Regions from separate parts of the Streptomyces sp. NPDC057950 genome, predicted to be linked through region 1. Evidence: predicted binding sites of a transcription regulator. Region 1 holds the regulator's gene; the other holds the start of a gene.
The links. Region 1 encodes HrcA, which represses chaperone genes, less so after heat shock. Its sites were predicted from a motif close to TTNGCACTCNGNNNNNCNGAGTGCNAA; they were not measured.
Positions count from the first base shown of each region.

Region 2: a site for HrcA is predicted at 4,948-4,974, ahead of groL (chaperonin GroEL). Genes of this name have one in related genera too.

Region 1 is NZ_JBHVPP010000003.1:169,783-177,660, reverse strand. Features, by position in the region: gene ACFVTC_RS07655 (16S rRNA (uracil(1498)-N(3))-methyltransferase) at 1-538, opposite strand, end outside; gene ACFVTC_RS07650 (nitronate monooxygenase) at 535-1,623, opposite strand; gene dnaJ (molecular chaperone DnaJ) at 1,748-2,884, opposite strand; gene hrcA (heat-inducible transcriptional repressor HrcA) at 2,885-3,901, opposite strand; gene ACFVTC_RS07635 (MBL fold metallo-hydrolase) at 4,094-4,831, shown strand; gene ACFVTC_RS07630 (DUF3097 domain-containing protein) at 4,877-5,680, shown strand; gene hemW (radical SAM family heme chaperone HemW) at 6,407-7,639, opposite strand; gene ACFVTC_RS07620 (SpoIIE family protein phosphatase) at 7,745-7,878, opposite strand, start outside.
Region 2 is NZ_JBHVPP010000019.1:72,015-79,892, forward strand. Features, by position in the region: gene murQ (N-acetylmuramic acid 6-phosphate etherase) at 132-1,079, shown strand; gene ACFVTC_RS28665 (hypothetical protein) at 1,138-1,725, shown strand; gene ACFVTC_RS28670 (NADH:flavin oxidoreductase) at 1,847-3,001, opposite strand; gene groL (chaperonin GroEL) at 3,199-4,821, opposite strand; gene ACFVTC_RS28680 (cold-shock protein) at 5,255-5,461, opposite strand; gene ACFVTC_RS28685 (MoaD/ThiS family protein) at 5,916-6,191, opposite strand; gene thrC (threonine synthase) at 6,312-7,649, opposite strand; SAM riboswitch class I at 7,667-7,823, opposite strand.

The sequences.
Region 1 (7,878 bases):
CGTACTCCCGGTCCTCGTGCAGCACCGCCGCGAAGTCCGCTCCGGCCAGAAGCGCGGCAACCTGCTTGGTCGTCGCCGCGTCCGCGACCTCGGGGAAGCGCACCCGGCGGGACTGCTTGCCGGCCTCGCGCGCCGTCGCCCGCCACTTGGCGAGCGCCTTCAGACCCCGGTCGCCCCTCCACTGGGTGATGCAGCGCGAGGCGGCCCAGGGGACGATCGCGTCCACCCCGGTCTCGGTCATGGTCTCGACGGCCAGCTCTCCCCGGTCGCCCTTGGGCAGGGCCTGGACGACGGTGATCCAAGGGGACTGGGGAGGTTCCTCGGCGACGGAGTCGATGCGGACGGTCAGCCGGTCCTTGCCCTCGGCGTCGACGACGGTGCCCTGCGCCCAGCGCCCGGCACCATCGGTGAGGACGACCTCCTCGCCGGACCGCAGCCGCTTCACGGAGACGGCGTGCCGGCCCTCGGGACCGTCGAGGACATAACGTCCCGCGCTGTCCGCGTCGAAGTGGTCGACCACGAACACCGGTGCCGTCATCGCTCCGTACCGCCCGCACCGCCGGGCAGGGACAACGCTGTCCTGGCCGCGTCCAGCTCGGCGAGCAACACCTCCACCAGCTGTCCCGCGGACAGTTCACGGGCCATCCGGTGCCCCTGCCCCGCCCACAGGGCCATGCCCTGCGCGTCGCCCGCCCTGGCCGCCGCCTTGCGCAGCGGGGAGGTGAGGTGGTGGACGTCGGGGTACGCGGCGGGCGCGTACGGCCCGTGCTCCCGCATGAAGCGGTTGACCAGGCCGCGCGCGGGGCGGCCGGAGAACGCGCGCGTCAGCTCCGTGCGGACGAACAGGGGGTTGGTCAGGGACTGCTTGTGCACGGCGTGCGCGCCGGACTCCGGGGTGGCGAGGAACGCGGTACCGAGCTGCGCCGCGTCCGCGCCCGCGGCGAGCGCCGCGGCGATCTGGCTGCCGCGCATGATGCCGCCTGCGGCGACGACCGGGATCCGCACGGTCTCGCGGACCTGGGCGATCAGGGAGAGCAGCCCGATCCCCGTGCCGTCCGTCTCCGGGTTGTCGCGGTGGGTGCCCTGGTGACCACCGGCCTCCACGCCCTGCACGACGACCGCGGCGGCCCCCGCCCGCTCCACCGCGAGGGCCTCCTCGGCCGTGGTCGCGGTGATCATGGTGAGGGTGCCGACCCGCGCGAAGGAGTCCAGGACGTCACGGGTGGGACAGCCGAAGTGGAAGGAGACCACCGGCACCGGGTTGTCGAGGAGGACCGCGAGCTTGGCGTCGTAGCCGTCGTCGCGGCCGCTGTCCGGATCGCCGAGCTCCGTCTCGTACCAGGATGCCTCACCGGCCAGCTGGTGGGCGTACACCTCGACGGTGGCCGGGTCCGCGTACTCGGCCTGCGGCATGAAGAGGTTGACCCCGAAGGGCCGGCTCGTCAGCCCGCGCACCTGCTTGATCTCCTGGTACATGCCGTCGGCGGTCTTGTACCCGGCGGCGAGGAACCCGAGCCCGCCGGCCTCGGACACGGCGGCCGCGAGGTGCGGGACGGAGACGCCGCCCGCCATGGGGGCCTGCACGATCGGGTGAGGGAAGAGATCGGTCAGTGCGGAGGACATGACGGCATGTTGTCACGTCCTCCGAACAAGTCCGAAATCCGGCCTTCCGCCCGCCGTGGGCCGCCGGGGCGGACGGTCCACGGCCCTTTTCCGTCCCCGCCGCCCCTGCCCGTCGCCGTCCGGGTCAGCGGCCGTTGAACGCGTCCTTCAGGCGGGAGAAAAGGCCCTGCTGGCCCGGCTGGAACTGCCCGGTCGGACGCTCCTCGCCGCGCAGCTGCGCCAGCTCCCGGAGCACGCGCTCCTGCTCGGCGTCGAGCTTGGTCGGCGTGGTGACCTCGACATGCACGATGAGGTCGCCCCGGCCGCCGCCGCGCAGATGCGTGACGCCGCGCCCGTGCAGCGGGATCGACTGCCCGGACTGCGTGCCGGGCCGGATGTCGACGTCCTCGAGGCCGTCGAGGGTCTCGAGGGGCACCTTGGTGCCGAGCGACGCCGCGGTCATCGGGATGGTGACCGTGCAGTGCAGGTCGTCACCGCGACGCTGGAAGGTCGAGTGCGGCAGTTCGTGGATCTCGACGTAGAGGTCGCCGGCGGGACCGCCACCGGGCCCGACCTCGCCCTCGCCCGCGAGCTGGATCCGGGTGCCGTTGTCGACGCCCGCCGGGATCTTGACCGTGAGCGTGCGCCGGGACCGGACCCGCCCGTCACCCGCGCACTCCGGGCACGGGGTCGGCACGACGGTGCCGAACCCCTGGCACTGCGGGCACGGACGGGACGTCATGACCTGGCCCAGGAACGACCGCGTGACCTGGGACACCTCACCGCGTCCGCGGCACATGTCGCAGGTCTGGGCGGAGGTACCCGGCGCGGCGCCTTCACCGCTGCAGGTGGCGCACACGACGGCCGTGTCGACCTGGATGTCCTTCGTCGTGCCGAAGGCGGCCTCGTCCAGCTCGATCTCGAGCCGGATCATGGCGTCCTGGCCGCGCCGCGTGCGCGACCGGGGGCCCCGCTGCGACGCCGTGCCGAAGAAGGCGTCCATGATGTCCGAGAAGTTGCCGAAGCCACCGGCGCCGAAGCCACCGGCGCCCGCGCCGCCCGCCTGGGACAACGGGTCGCCGCCGAGGTCGTAGACCTGCTTCTTCTGCGGGTCCGACAACACCTCGTACGCGGCGTTGATCTCCTTGAACCGCTCCTGCGTCTTCGGATCGGGATTGACGTCCGGGTGCAGCTCGCGTGCGAGCCGCCGGAAAGCCTTCTTGATCTCGTCCTGGGACGCGTCGCGGCGCACGCCGAGCACGGCGTAGTAGTCCGTGGCCACTTAAGACTCCGCCAGGATCTGTCCGACGTACCGTGCCACCGCTCGTACCGCTCCCATCGTTCCCGGGTAATCCATGCGGGTCGGTCCGACCACGCCGAGTTTGGCTACTGCCTCGTCGCCCGAACCGTAGCCGACGGAGACCACGGACGTGGAGTTGAGTCCCTCGTACGCGTTCTCGTGACCGATCCGTACGGTCATGCCCGAATCCCCCGCCTCCCCAAGCAACTTGAGGAGCACGACCTGTTCCTCCAGCGCTTCGAGCACCGGTCTGATCGTGAGGGGAAAATCATGCCCGAAGCGGGTCAGGTTCGCGGTGCCGCCGATCATCAGACGTTCCTCGGTCTCCTCGACGAGCGTCTCCAGAAGGGTGGAGAGCACCGTCGCGACGGTACCCCGGTCGTCCGCCTCGAAGGCGTCCGGCAGGTCCTGGACGAGCGGCGGGACGTCCGCGAAGCGGCGGCCCGCGACCCGGCTGTTGAGCCGGGCCCGCAGATCCGCCACGGACGTCTCCCCGAACGGCGCCGGACAGTCGATCATGCGCTGCTCGACCCGCCCCGTGTCCGTGATCAGGACGAGCATCAGCCGGGCGGGCGCCAGGGACAGCAGCTCCACGTGGCGCACGGTCGATCTGGTCAGCGACGGGTACTGCACGACGGCGACCTGCCGCGTCAGCTGCGCGAGCAGCCGCACGGTCCGCCCGACGACGTCGTCGAGGTCGACCGCGCCGCCCAGGAAGTTCTGGATGGCGCGCCGCTCGGGCCCGGTCATCGGTTTGACGCCGGCGAGCTTGTCGACGAAGAGCCGGTAGCCCTTGTCGGTGGGGATGCGCCCGGCACTGGTGTGAGGCTGGGCGATGTACCCCTCGTCCTCCAGGGCGGCCATGTCGTTGCGGACCGTGGCCGGGGAGACTCCCAGCCGGTGCCGCTCCGTCAGCGCCTTGGAACCGACCGGCTCCTCGGTGCCGACGTAGTCCTGGACGATGGCGCGCAGCACTTCGAGCCTGCGTTCACTCAGCATCGCGCACACCTCCAGATGTCGGTCCCTCGTCGCCTCGCTTGGCACTCAGCGCGTGCGAGTGCCAGCATTCCCCGGCTCAGTGTACGGCCGGTGGGTACGGCCCCGGCAAGGGCGGGCCCGCGATCTTGTGCACGTATGCCGACGTGTCCCGCGATGTCTCACCGGCGTCCGCCCTCCGGCTAGCGTCACCGCATGAAGGTGACTTGGGAAGAGCCGGGGTGGGAGGAGCTCGCCCCGCACGTGGGGCGGCGGCGGCTCGCGGGCTGGGACTGCACGGCCGGGCTGGTGGTGGGCGGGGGCTCGGCGCTCATGGTCGACGCGGGAGCGAGCCTCGGGGAGGGCGCACGGTTGCGCGCCGAGGCGCGACGGCTCCTCGGCCCGGACCGGGACGTGACGCACCTCGCACTGACCCACCCGCACTTCGACCATGTCTTCGGCGCGGCGGCGTTCACGGGCGCGCGGGTGTTCGGGGCGGCCGGCCTCGGCGCGGTCCTCGCGCACGAGGGCGAGGAACTGCGCGTGGACGCCGTACGCCACGGCCTGGACCCGCGTGACGCCGCCGAGGCCGCGGGCGCCCTGGTGCCCCCGCTGCACTCCGTGTCGGGCGAGCGGACGCTCGACCTGGGCGGCGGTGTGCGGGCCCTGCTGGCGGACGTGGGTCCCGGCCACACGGCGCACGATCTGGTGGTCCTGGTGACCGGGGCGCCCGGCTCCCCGGAGGTCGTCTTCTGCGGGGACCTGGTGGAGGAGTCGGGTGAGCCCCAGGCCGGTCCCGATGCCGTCCCCTCCCGCTGGCCGGCCGCGCTGGACCGGCTGCTCGCCCTGGGCGGCGACGAGGCCGTGTACGTGCCCGGCCACGGGGCCGTGGTGAACGCGGCGTTCGTCCGGGCCCAGCGGGACGCGCTGGCGACACGTTTCGGCGTGTCGTAGGGATCTCCCCGCCATCGCCCCGCCGGTTCTCCTATCGTCATCCGAATGCGCCAGTACTCTCCGGATCTCACCCCGCCGTGGAAGAAGCCCGAGCCGGTGCCCGAGGTCCCCGCGGACCCGGGCCTGGTGGTCGAGGAACCCGGTACGGGGTTCTGCGGGGCGGTGATCGGCTGCGAGGCGGGCACGGTGACGCTGGAGGACCGCTTCGGCAAGCACCGGGTGTTCCCGATGGAGCCGCGCGGTTTCCTGCTGGAGGGCAGGGTGGTCACGCTGGTCCGGCCGGCCGCGGGGCCGGTGCGGTCCGGCCGCACGGCATCCGGTTCGGTCGCCGTGCCGGGCGCACGGGCCCGGGTGGCGCGGGCCGGCCGCATCTACGTGGAGGGCCGCCACGACGCCGAGCTGGTCGAAGGCGTCTGGGGTGACGACCTCCGCATCGAGGGTGTCGTGGTCGAGTACCTGGAGGGCGTCGACGATCTCCCCGCCGTCGTGGAGGAGTTCGCCCCGGGGCCGGACGCCCGGCTGGGTGTGCTCGTCGACCATCTGGTCCCGGGCACGAAGGAGTCGCGTATCGCGGCGGCGGTCACGAGTGACCACGCCCTCGTCCTCGGCCACCCGTACATCGACGTCTGGGAGGCCGTGAAGCCGTCCTCCGTGGGCATTCCCGCCTGGCCCCGGGTCCCGCGCGGGCAGGACTGGAAGACGGGCGTGTGCCGGGCCCTGGGCTGGCCGGAGAACACCGGTGCGGCCTGGCAGCACATCCTGTCCCGGGTGCGCTCCTACAAGGACCTGGAGCCGGAACTCCTGGGCCGGGTGGAGGAGCTGATCGACTTCGTCACGGCGCCGGAGTGACACTGGGGCCGCCGAGGTCGTGGGGAGGCCGGGCGCCCTCGGGTCGGCGGGCGTCCTCACTCGGGACGGCGTGCGTCCTCGGGACGGAGGACACCCTCGGGACGGCGAGCGTCCCCGGGACGGAGGACACCCTCGGGACGGCGGGCACCCTCTCAGGACGGCGGGCGTCCCCGGGACGGCGGGGGGCGTGGGACGCGACCGCGTGCCGGCCCCCGGCGGGCCGGATGGAGACTCCCTCACGCGGCCGGGGCAGCCCCGGCCGCGGCGGCTCGGTTTCGCGCACCCAGCCCCACGGCAGCGGGTCGTCACGGTCCGCCTCGCCGTGCGGGCACGGCTCGACCGTGAAAACGACGCGGTGGAGGTCCGCGCGCAGTGCACACCGGCCCCGGCCGGCGAGTCCCGGCGGATCAGGGCGGTCTCTTCGCCCCGCATCCACCAGAAGCCGCTCGAGTCGAAGGCGGTGACCCACCGGCGAGCCCGCCGGCGGGAGACGCACAGGATCAGGCCGCCCACGCCCATCGCCATGAGCATCGCGAGAGATGTCCAGCCGGCACCGATCCCGTCGTCCCGGAAGGCGAACCAGAGACCCGTACAGCCGCCCGCGAGGAACACCACCACGATCGGCAGGCCGAGCAGCGGCCTCCGCAGCCCGTACCGAAGAACGGTCGCGTCCTCGGCCGGCCACTCACCAGGGATCGTGAACGCGGACTGTGGGCGAACAGGAGTTCAGTCCACCAGATCCCTGACCACCGCGTCCGCGAGCAGGCGTCCGCGCAGCGTGAGGACGGCGCGGCCCTCGTCGTAGGGACCGTTCTCGAGGAGTCCGTCGGAGAGCGCGCGACGGGAGGCCGAGAGCCCCTCCGGCCTGAGCAGGGAGAGCGGGCAGCCCTCGCGGAGCCGCAGTTCGAGGAGGATCCGCTCGACACGGCGGTCCTCGCCGGAGAGCAGTTCGCGCCCCGCCCCGGGGGACCTCCCGGACGCCAGCGCCGCCGCGTACGCCCCGGGGTGCTTCACGTTCCACCAGCGCACGCCGCCGACGTGGCTGTGGGCCCCCGGCCCGGCCCCCCACCAGTCCGCGCCGCGCCAGTACAGCTCGTTGTGCAGGCACCGGCCGGCCTCGGAGGTGGCCCAGTTGGACACCTCGTACCAGGCGAAGCCCGCCGCCGCCATCACCTCGTCCGCGATGAGGTAGCGGTCCGCGTGGACGTCGTCGTCCGTCATCGGGACCTCGCCGCGGCGGATGCGCCGGGCCAGCTGGGTGCCCTCCTCGACGATCAGGGCGTACGCGGAGACATGGTCGGGCCCGGCGCCGAGCGCGGCGTCCAGCGAGGCCCGCCAGTCGTCGTCGGACTCGCCGGGCGTGCCGTAGATCAGGTCGAGGTTCACATGCTCGAAACCCGCCGCGCGGGCCTCGGCGACACATGCCTCGGGGCGCCCGGGGGTGTGCGTGCGGTCGAGCACCTTCAGGACGTGCTGCCGGGCGCTCTGCATGCCGAAGGAGATCCGGTTGAAGCCCCCGGCCCGCAGGGTCGCGAGGTACTCCGGGTCCACGGACTCCGGGTTCGCCTCCGTGGTGATCTCGGCGTCGTCCGCGAGCCCGAACTCCTCGCGGACCGCGCCCAGCATCCGTACGAGGTCGTCGGCGGCCAGCAGCGTCGGCGTGCCGCCCCCGACAAAGACCGTACGGACGGGGCGCGGGTCGTCGCCGAGCACCTTGCGGGCGAGCCGGACCTCGTCGATCAGGGTGTCCGCGTAGTTGTCGCGGGAGGCGAGCACACCTCCGGAGCCCCGCAGCTCGGTCGCCGTGTAGGTGTTGAAGTCGCAGTACCCGCAGCGGGTCGCGCAGTACGGCACGTGGAGATAGAACCCGAGAGGGCGGTCGGCGGCCCCGGCCAGGGCGTGCGCGGGCAGCGCCCCGTCGTCGGGGACGGGCTCACCGTCGGGGAGTGCGGAAGGCATGCCTTCCATTGTCCCGTACTCGGCCGCGTGCCCCTTTCCACGGCAGCCCGCGCTCCGCACACCGGGGTGGGAAGGGGATCCGGGCCTCGGGACACCAGGCCCTGTCTACTCGGCCTGGAGCACCAGGAGGGCCAGGTCGTCCTCCGCGGGCCCGCTGCCGAACTCGTGCACCAGTCGCCGGATCCGCTCCGCGACCAGCTCGGCGCCCAGCCCCGTACAACCCGCGAGGGCCCGCGCGA
Region 2 (7,878 bases), on a different contig from region 1:
GCCCGTCACGCCCGTCACGCCCGTCACGCCCGTCACGCCCAGGCTCGCCCACGTGACCGAGCCGCACCCGTCACACCCAGCGCCCCGAAGGGCACACCCTTGTCACCCCGCACCGGAAAGAGCCGCTCCACATGACCTCCACCGCCGACGCCTCCTCCAACCACCGCGATCTGCGTGCCGAGCTGGAGACGCTGACCACCGAGGCGTTCCGCCCCGAACTCTCCGAGATCGACCGGCTGCCGACGCTGGAGATCGCGAAGCTCATGAACGCCGAGGACGCGACCGTGCCGGCGGCCGTCGCGGAGCGGCTCCCCCTCATCGCCGCCGCGATCGACGACATCGCGGAACGGATGTCCCGCGGCGGCCGGCTGATCTACGTGGGCGCGGGCACCGCGGGCCGCCTCGGAATCCTGGACGCCTCCGAGTGCCCGCCCACCTTCAACACCGACCCGTCCGAGGTCGTCGGCCTGATCGCGGGCGGTCCGGGCGCCGTGGTCACCTCGGTCGAGGGCGCCGAGGACTCCAGGGAGCTGGCGGCGGCCGATCTGGAGGCACTCTCCCTGACCCCCGACGACACGGTGGTCGGCATCTCCGCCTCCGGCCGCACCCCGTACGCCGTCGGCGCCGTGGAACACGCGCGCGCCCGCGGTGCGTTGACCGTCGGCCTGTCCTGCAACGCGCACAGCGCCCTCGCGGCCGCCGCCGAGCACGGCATCGAGATCGTCGTCGGCCCCGAGCTGCTGACCGGCTCCACCCGTCTGAAGGCGGGCACGGCCCAGAAACTCGTCCTCAACATGTTCTCGACGATCACGATGATCCGGCTCGGCAAGACGTACGGGAACCTGATGGTCGACGTCCGCGCCTCGAACGAGAAGCTCCGCGCCCGCTCCCGTCGCATCGTCGCACTGGCGACCGGCGCCTCGGACGAGGAGATCGAACAGGCCCTCACGGCCACCGACGGCGAGGTGAAGAACGCCGTCCTCGCCCTCCTCGGCGGGGTGGACGGCCCGACCGCGGCCCGTCTCCTGGAGGAGAGCGACGGCCACCTGCGCGCGGCACTCGCGGCGGCACCCCGCTGAGCGGCACCCGGTGGACCGGCCCCACCGGGTTGTCGGTGGGGCGTGGCAGGGTGGACGCATGAACCACGCACAGCTGACCGCCCTCGGCCGGGCCCTGCGCGTCCTGGGCGAGCACGGCGACGCGCTGAACGCCGACACGCCCGACGCGAAGCTGCACGAGGTCAAGGCCGACCTCAAGCGGGCCCTGGACCTGCTGGAGGAGACGGTCACCACGGCGGTGCCCACGACCCGCTGCGCCGAGCACCCGAACGGCCCGGTGGACGAGGGCGCCCCTGACCTCTGTCTGCTCTGCGAGACCCGCCGCCGCACCGCCCGCCGCACCGAGGTCAACGACGCCTACGGGCACGCCCGCCCCGCCGGCCCGGACGAGTCCCCCGAGCGCACGATGTCCCGGTACGGCGTGCGCGCCGACCGCCCCCAGCCCCAGCAGCGCTGGCTCCCGGAGGTATGGACGGGGCAGGCCTGGGCGCTGTGCGGCACCCCGCGCCGCGATCGCCAGGAGGCCGAGCGCTATCTCGCCGCGGAGCGCCGCACCCCCCGGCCGGGCATGGCCTACCGCCTGGTCCACGAGTTCACGGACTACGAGGTGCTGCGCATCTGGGGCACCCCGGTCAAGGTCGACATCGAACCGATGGGGAACCTGTAGCCGAGGCCCGCGAACGCGCCCGCCGACCGTACGGAAGCGGGCGTTCCGGACTCCGGGCCGGACCCGCGGCCGGGGCGGCGCCGGGCGCCGGCCCGACCACGGGCCAGGTCGAGGACGAGGGTCAGCTGAGCGTCCGCAGCGCCGCCGGGTCGTACGCCTTCAGCTCGTCCAGGCGGCCGGCGAGGACCTTCTCCGCCCACTCGGGGTCCTGGAGCAGCGCGCGGCCGACGGCGACGAGGTCGAACTCGTCGCGCTCCAGACGGTCGAGGAGGTCGTCGATGCCACGGACGGAGGAGCCCTCGCCCTGGAATGCCTTCAGGAACTCGCCGTCCAGGCCGACCGAGCCGACGCTGATGACCGGCTTGGCCGTCAGCTTCTTCGACCAGCCCGCGAGGTTGAGGTCGGAGCCGTCGAACTCGGGGAGCCAGTAGCGGCGGGTGGAGGCGTGGAAGACGTCCACGCCGGCCTCGGCCAGCGGGGCCAGGATCGCCTCCAGCTCCTCCGGGGTCTCGGCGAGCCGTGCGTCGTACGCCTGCTGCTTCCACTGCGAGTAGCGGAATATGACCGGGAAGTCCGGCGAGACCGCGGCGCGGACCGCGGCTGCGATCTCCGCCGAGAACCTGGCCCGGGCCACGGGGTCGCCGCCGTACGCGTCGGTGCGGCGGTTGGTGCCCGACCACAGGAACTGGTCGAGCAGGTACCCGTGGGCGCCGTGCAGCTCGACGCCGTCGAAGCCGATGCGCTCGGCGTCGGCGGCCGCCTTCGCGAACGCCTCGATGACGTCGTCCAGGTCCTGCTGGGTCATGGCCTTGCCGGTGACCTCGGCGCCCTCGTTGGTCAGACCGGACGGGCCGACCGCCGGGGCGTCGGCGAACGGCGGCTGACCGGCCTCACGCACCATGCCGATGTGCCACAGCTGGGGCACGATCGTGCCGCCCGCCGCGTGCACCGCGTCCGCGACCTTCGTCCAGCCCGCGAGCTGCTCCTCGCCGTGGAAGCGCGGGACGCGGTCGCTCTGGCCGGCCGACTCGTGGCCCACGTAGGTGCCCTCGGTGACGATGAGACCGACGCCCGCGGCGGCACGGCGGGCGTAGTACCCGACGACGTCCTCGCCCGGGACACCGCCCGGCGAGAACTGCCGGGTCATCGGTGCCATCACGATCCGGTTCGGGACGGTCAGGCCGTTCAGGGAGACGGGGCGGGACAGGATCTCGGCTGCACGGGAGGCGGCGTTGGCAGTCACGTACGGGACTCCTCGGAGAGGTCGGTCGGTCATCGGGCGGACGACTGACGGGCATTCCCCTCGGTATGTGCATGCGCATCAACCGCCCGACACCTCAACCGCCGGGTCCGGCGCGGCATTCCGGTGCTCTCCGACTCCTTGTGTGACCCCGGACACGCCCGAGGGCGGCACCCCTTGCGAGAAGGGGTACCGCCCTCGGAACGTCAGGACAGTGATCAGCCGGAGGCGGATCAGAAGTCCATGTCACCGCCCGGCATGCCGCCCGGAGCGGCCGCGGAGGCCTTCTCCGGCTTGTCGGCGATGACGGCCTCGGTGGTGAGGAACAGCGCGGCGATGGAGGCGGCGTTCTGCAGGGCAGAGCGCGTGACCTTCGCCGGGTCGATGATGCCTTCGGCGATCATGTCGACGTACTCACCGGTCGCGGCGTTGAGGCCGTGACCGACGGGCAGGTTGCGCACCTTCTCGACGATGACGCCACCCTCGAGACCACCGTTGACGGCGATCTGCTTGAGCGGGGCCTCCAGGGCGAGCTTCACGGCGTTGGCGCCGGTCGCCTCGTCACCCGTCAGCTCGAGCTTCTCGAAGACCGAGGAAGCCTGGAGCAGGGCCACGCCACCACCGGCGACGATGCCCTCCTCGACGGCCGCCTTCGCGTTGCGAACGGCGTCCTCGATGCGGTGCTTGCGCTCCTTGAGCTCGACCTCGGTGGCGGCACCGGCCTTGATGACGGCCACGCCGCCGGCCAGCTTCGCCAGGCGCTCCTGGAGCTTCTCGCGGTCGTAGTCCGAGTCCGAGTTCTCGATCTCGGCACGGATCTGGTTCACGCGGCCGGCGACCTGGTCGGCGGAGCCGGAGCCGTCGACGATCGTGGTCTCGTCCTTGGTGATGACGACCTTGCGGGCGCGACCGAGCAGGTCGATCCCGGCGTTCTCCAGCTTGAGGCCGACCTCCTCGGAGATGACCTCGCCACCCGTGAGGATGGCGATGTCGCCGAGCATGGCCTTGCGGCGGTCACCGAAGCCCGGGGCCTTGACGGCGACGGACTTGAAGGTGCCACGGATCTTGTTGACGACCAGGGTCGACAGGGCCTCGCCCTCGACGTCCTCGGCGATGATCAGCAGCGGCTTGCCCGACTGCATGACCTTCTCCAGGAGCGGGAGCAGGTCCTTGACGTTGCCGATCTTGGAGTTGGCGATGAGGATGTACGGGTCGTCGAGCGACGCCTCCATCCGCTCCATGTCGGTGGCGAAGTACGCCGAGATGTAGCCCTTGTCGAAGCGCATACCCTCGGTGAGCTCCAGCTCCAGACCGAAGGTCTGGGACTCCTCGACGGTGATGACGCCTTCCTTGCCGACCTTGTCCATCGCCTCGGCGATGAGCTCGCCGATCTGGGTGTCGGCGGCGGAGATGGAGGCCGTGGAAGCGATCTGCTCCTTGGTCTCGACATCCTTGGCCTGCTCGAGCAGGGCACCGGAGACGGCCTCGACGGCCTTCTCGATACCGCGCTTGAGGGCCATCGGGTTGGCACCGGCGGCCACGTTGCGCAGGCCCTCACGGACGAGCGCCTGGGCGAGCACGGTCGCAGTGGTCGTACCGTCGCCGGCGACGTCGTCCGTCTTCTTGGCGACTTCCTTGACCAGCTCGGCGCCGATCTTCTCGTACGGGTCCTCGAGCTCGATCTCCTTGGCGATGGAAACACCATCGTTGGTGATCGTGGGGGCGCCCCACTTCTTCTCGAGGACGACGTTGCGGCCCTTGGGGCCAAGGGTGACCTTGACGGCGTCGGCGAGCTGGTTCATCCCGCGCTCGAGACCGCGCCGTGCCTCCTCGTCGAACGCGATGATCTTGGCCATGTGAAGTGGTCCTCCCGGACTGGGGTGGATTGCTCCGGACCGCGCTGGCGCCCGCGACGGACGGCCTGCCTGCCCCGTGGTTCCTTGCACCACCTGGCCTGCGGGCCTCACCGACCCGGTCCTTCGTTATCACTCTCACCTTCAGAGTGCTAACGCAATGATTAGCACTCGCCCCTGCCGAGTGCAAGCGACTCGGGAGGATCCCCAGGTGAACAGGGGCGGCACGACCGCCCTCCGAAGGGGGCCCGCGACCGCCCCCGCGAGGTCACGGAGACGCCCGGGGAGGCACCCGGGACGGAGTCCCCGCAGGTTCGCGGCCGGCACCCGGACGGTCCACGGCCGGACCCTCGGACGGTCGCGGACATACCGAAGGGCTCGCACCCCAGCGGGGTACGAGCCCTTCGTCACGTCGAACAGTCAGTCGGCGCGTGCTTCAGCCGGTCGCGAGCCGGACCATGTCCGCCTGCGGCCCCTTCTGGCCCTGCGAGATCTCGAAATCGACCCGCTGACCCTCTTCCAGGGTGCGGTAGCCGTCCATCTGAATCGCGCTGTAGTGGACGAAAACATCCGCACCACCGTCGACCGCGATGAAGCCGTACCCCTTCTCCGCGTTGAACCACTTGACGGTGCCCTGAGCCATGCCTAACTCCCCTATTACTGGCCCTTGCACAGGACCGCACTTCGCGGGCCCGGGTCAGACCTCCACCCCCCAACGGATTGGGGGTGTGCGCCGGAACGCGTCGACCGCGGCTGAATGTATCTGCCCAACTGCCGTCTGCAACAGGTCAATCGGACGAGAATTCTGGGCAGGCCCGATCGGGAATATAGGGAGACTTCGCGAGGATTCAGGGCAACTCGGGCCCCATAAAGGCCGCATAAGGCTCAAAAGAGCCGAGCACTTTGGCCACTTCTTATCGCAGGCGGGACGTGCACTCATATGCACCCGGCATGGATAAGGCGGCGTGTTCCCCAACTCTACCCCGCTCAACCATACAGAATTGCCCCCTCCGCTTCTCTCGCGGAGGGGGCAATTCGATGAACTCTCGGTGATTGGCATTACCCACGGTAATGATCTCACTGTGGGTAATCGCCCGTCAGCCTCCGGCGACGGCCGGGATGATCGACACGCCCGCGCCGTCCGGCGTCGCCGTCTCCAGGCCCTGCTCGAAGCGGACGTCGTCGTCGTTGACGTACACGTTGACGAACCGGCGCAGCTTGCCCTCGTCGTCCAGCACGCGCGCGGCGATGCCCGAGTGGTTCTTCTCCAGGTCGGAGATCACCTCGCCGAGGGTCCCTCCCTCGGCGGTCACCTCGGACCGGCCACCGGTGTAGGTGCGCAGGATGGTGGGGATGCGGACGTTGACGCTCATGCGGTGACCTCCCGGTCGGATGGTGGCGTACGGCTGGAAGCGGCCCGGCGGGGGCGCGCGGAACCGCGCGGCCGGCCCCCGCGGGCCCGCGGCCGGGGAACGGCCTCCCCGGCCGGGCGGCTACGCGAGGCCGGCCTCGCGGAAGGAGTCCAGGCTGGGACGGATGGTCGCGGTCAGCCCCGTGCCGGCCACCGCGTCCAGCGTCTTGAGGCCGTCACCGGTGTTCAGCACGACCGTGGTGAGCGTCGGGTCGAGCAGCCCGTTCTCGATCAGTTTCTTGGCCACACCCACCGTCACACCGCCGGCCGTCTCGGCGAAGATGCCCTCGGTACGCGCCAGCAGCTTGATCGCGTCGACCACCTGCTCGTCGTTCACGTCCTCCACCGCCCCGCCCGTCCGCCGCGCGATGTCCAGCACGTACGGGCCGTCGGCGGGGTTGCCGATGGCCAGCGACTTGGCGATGGTGTTCGGCTTCTGGGGCCGGACGACGTCGTGGCCGGCCTTGTAGGCGACGGACACCGGTGAGCAGCCCTCGGCCTGCGCGCCGAAGATCTTGTAGGGCTTGTCCTCGACGAGGCCGAGCTTGATCAGCTCCTGCAGCCCCTTGTCGACCTTGGTCAGCTGGGAACCGGAGGCGATCGGCACGACGAGCTGGTCGGGCAGCCGCCAGCCGAGCTGCTCACAGATCTCGTACGCGAGGGTCTTGGACCCCTCCGCGTAGTACGGCCGCAGGTTGACGTTGACGAAGCCCCAGCCCTCACCGGCCGGGTCGCCGATCAGCTCGGAGCAGAAGCGGTTCACGTCGTCGTAGTTGCCCTCGATGCCGACGAGCTCTCCGCCGTAGACGGCGGCCATGACGACCTTGCCCTGCTCCAGGTCGTGCGGGATGAACACGCAGGAGCGGAAGCCGGCGCGGGCGGCGGCGGCACCCACCGCGCCGGCGAGGTTGCCGGTCGAGGAGCAGGAGAGGGTGGTGAAGCCGAAGGCACGGGCGGCCTCGATGGCCTGGGCGACGACGCGGTCCTTGAAGGAGTGCGTCGGGTTGCCGGAGTCGTCCTTGACGAAGAGCCTGCCGGGGTCGACGCCGAGCTCGCGGGCGAGGTTGTCGGCCTTGACGAGCCTGGTCCAGCCCGGGTTGATGTTCGGCTTGTCGGCGACGTCGGCCGGGACGGGGAGCAGCGGCGCGTAACGCCAGATGTTCGCGGGGCCCGCCTCGATGCGCGCCCGGAGCTCTTCGGTGTCGTAGGCCGAGAAGTCGTAGGCGATCTCGAGCGGTCCGAAACACTCCTCGCAGGCGAAGACCGGGCCGAGCGGCACGCGGTGGCCGCACTCGCGGCAGGAGAGCGCCGCGGCGGGACCCAGATCGACGGAGCCGGCGGAAGCGGAGGAAACGGTGGAAGCGGACGGGTTCGCTGAGGTCGCGGCGTCCGGAGTGCTTGCGACAGTCTGCGCAGCCATGGAGGCGAGGCCCTTTCTCCTCATCTTCCTCACGACGCACTTCGCCGTGAGACGGATTTGGCACCTTCCCGAGCCGGGAGCCCCGCGACGCGATCGGCGATGATCGGTACGAGACCGGCTGGAGGGTTGCCGGGGCTTCATCGGGCCGTATCCCTCTGCCCCTCTGGATGAGCGGTATTCGGTTGTTGGTCTGCTGTCCGGGATGATCTACGACATGCGATGGTCATCC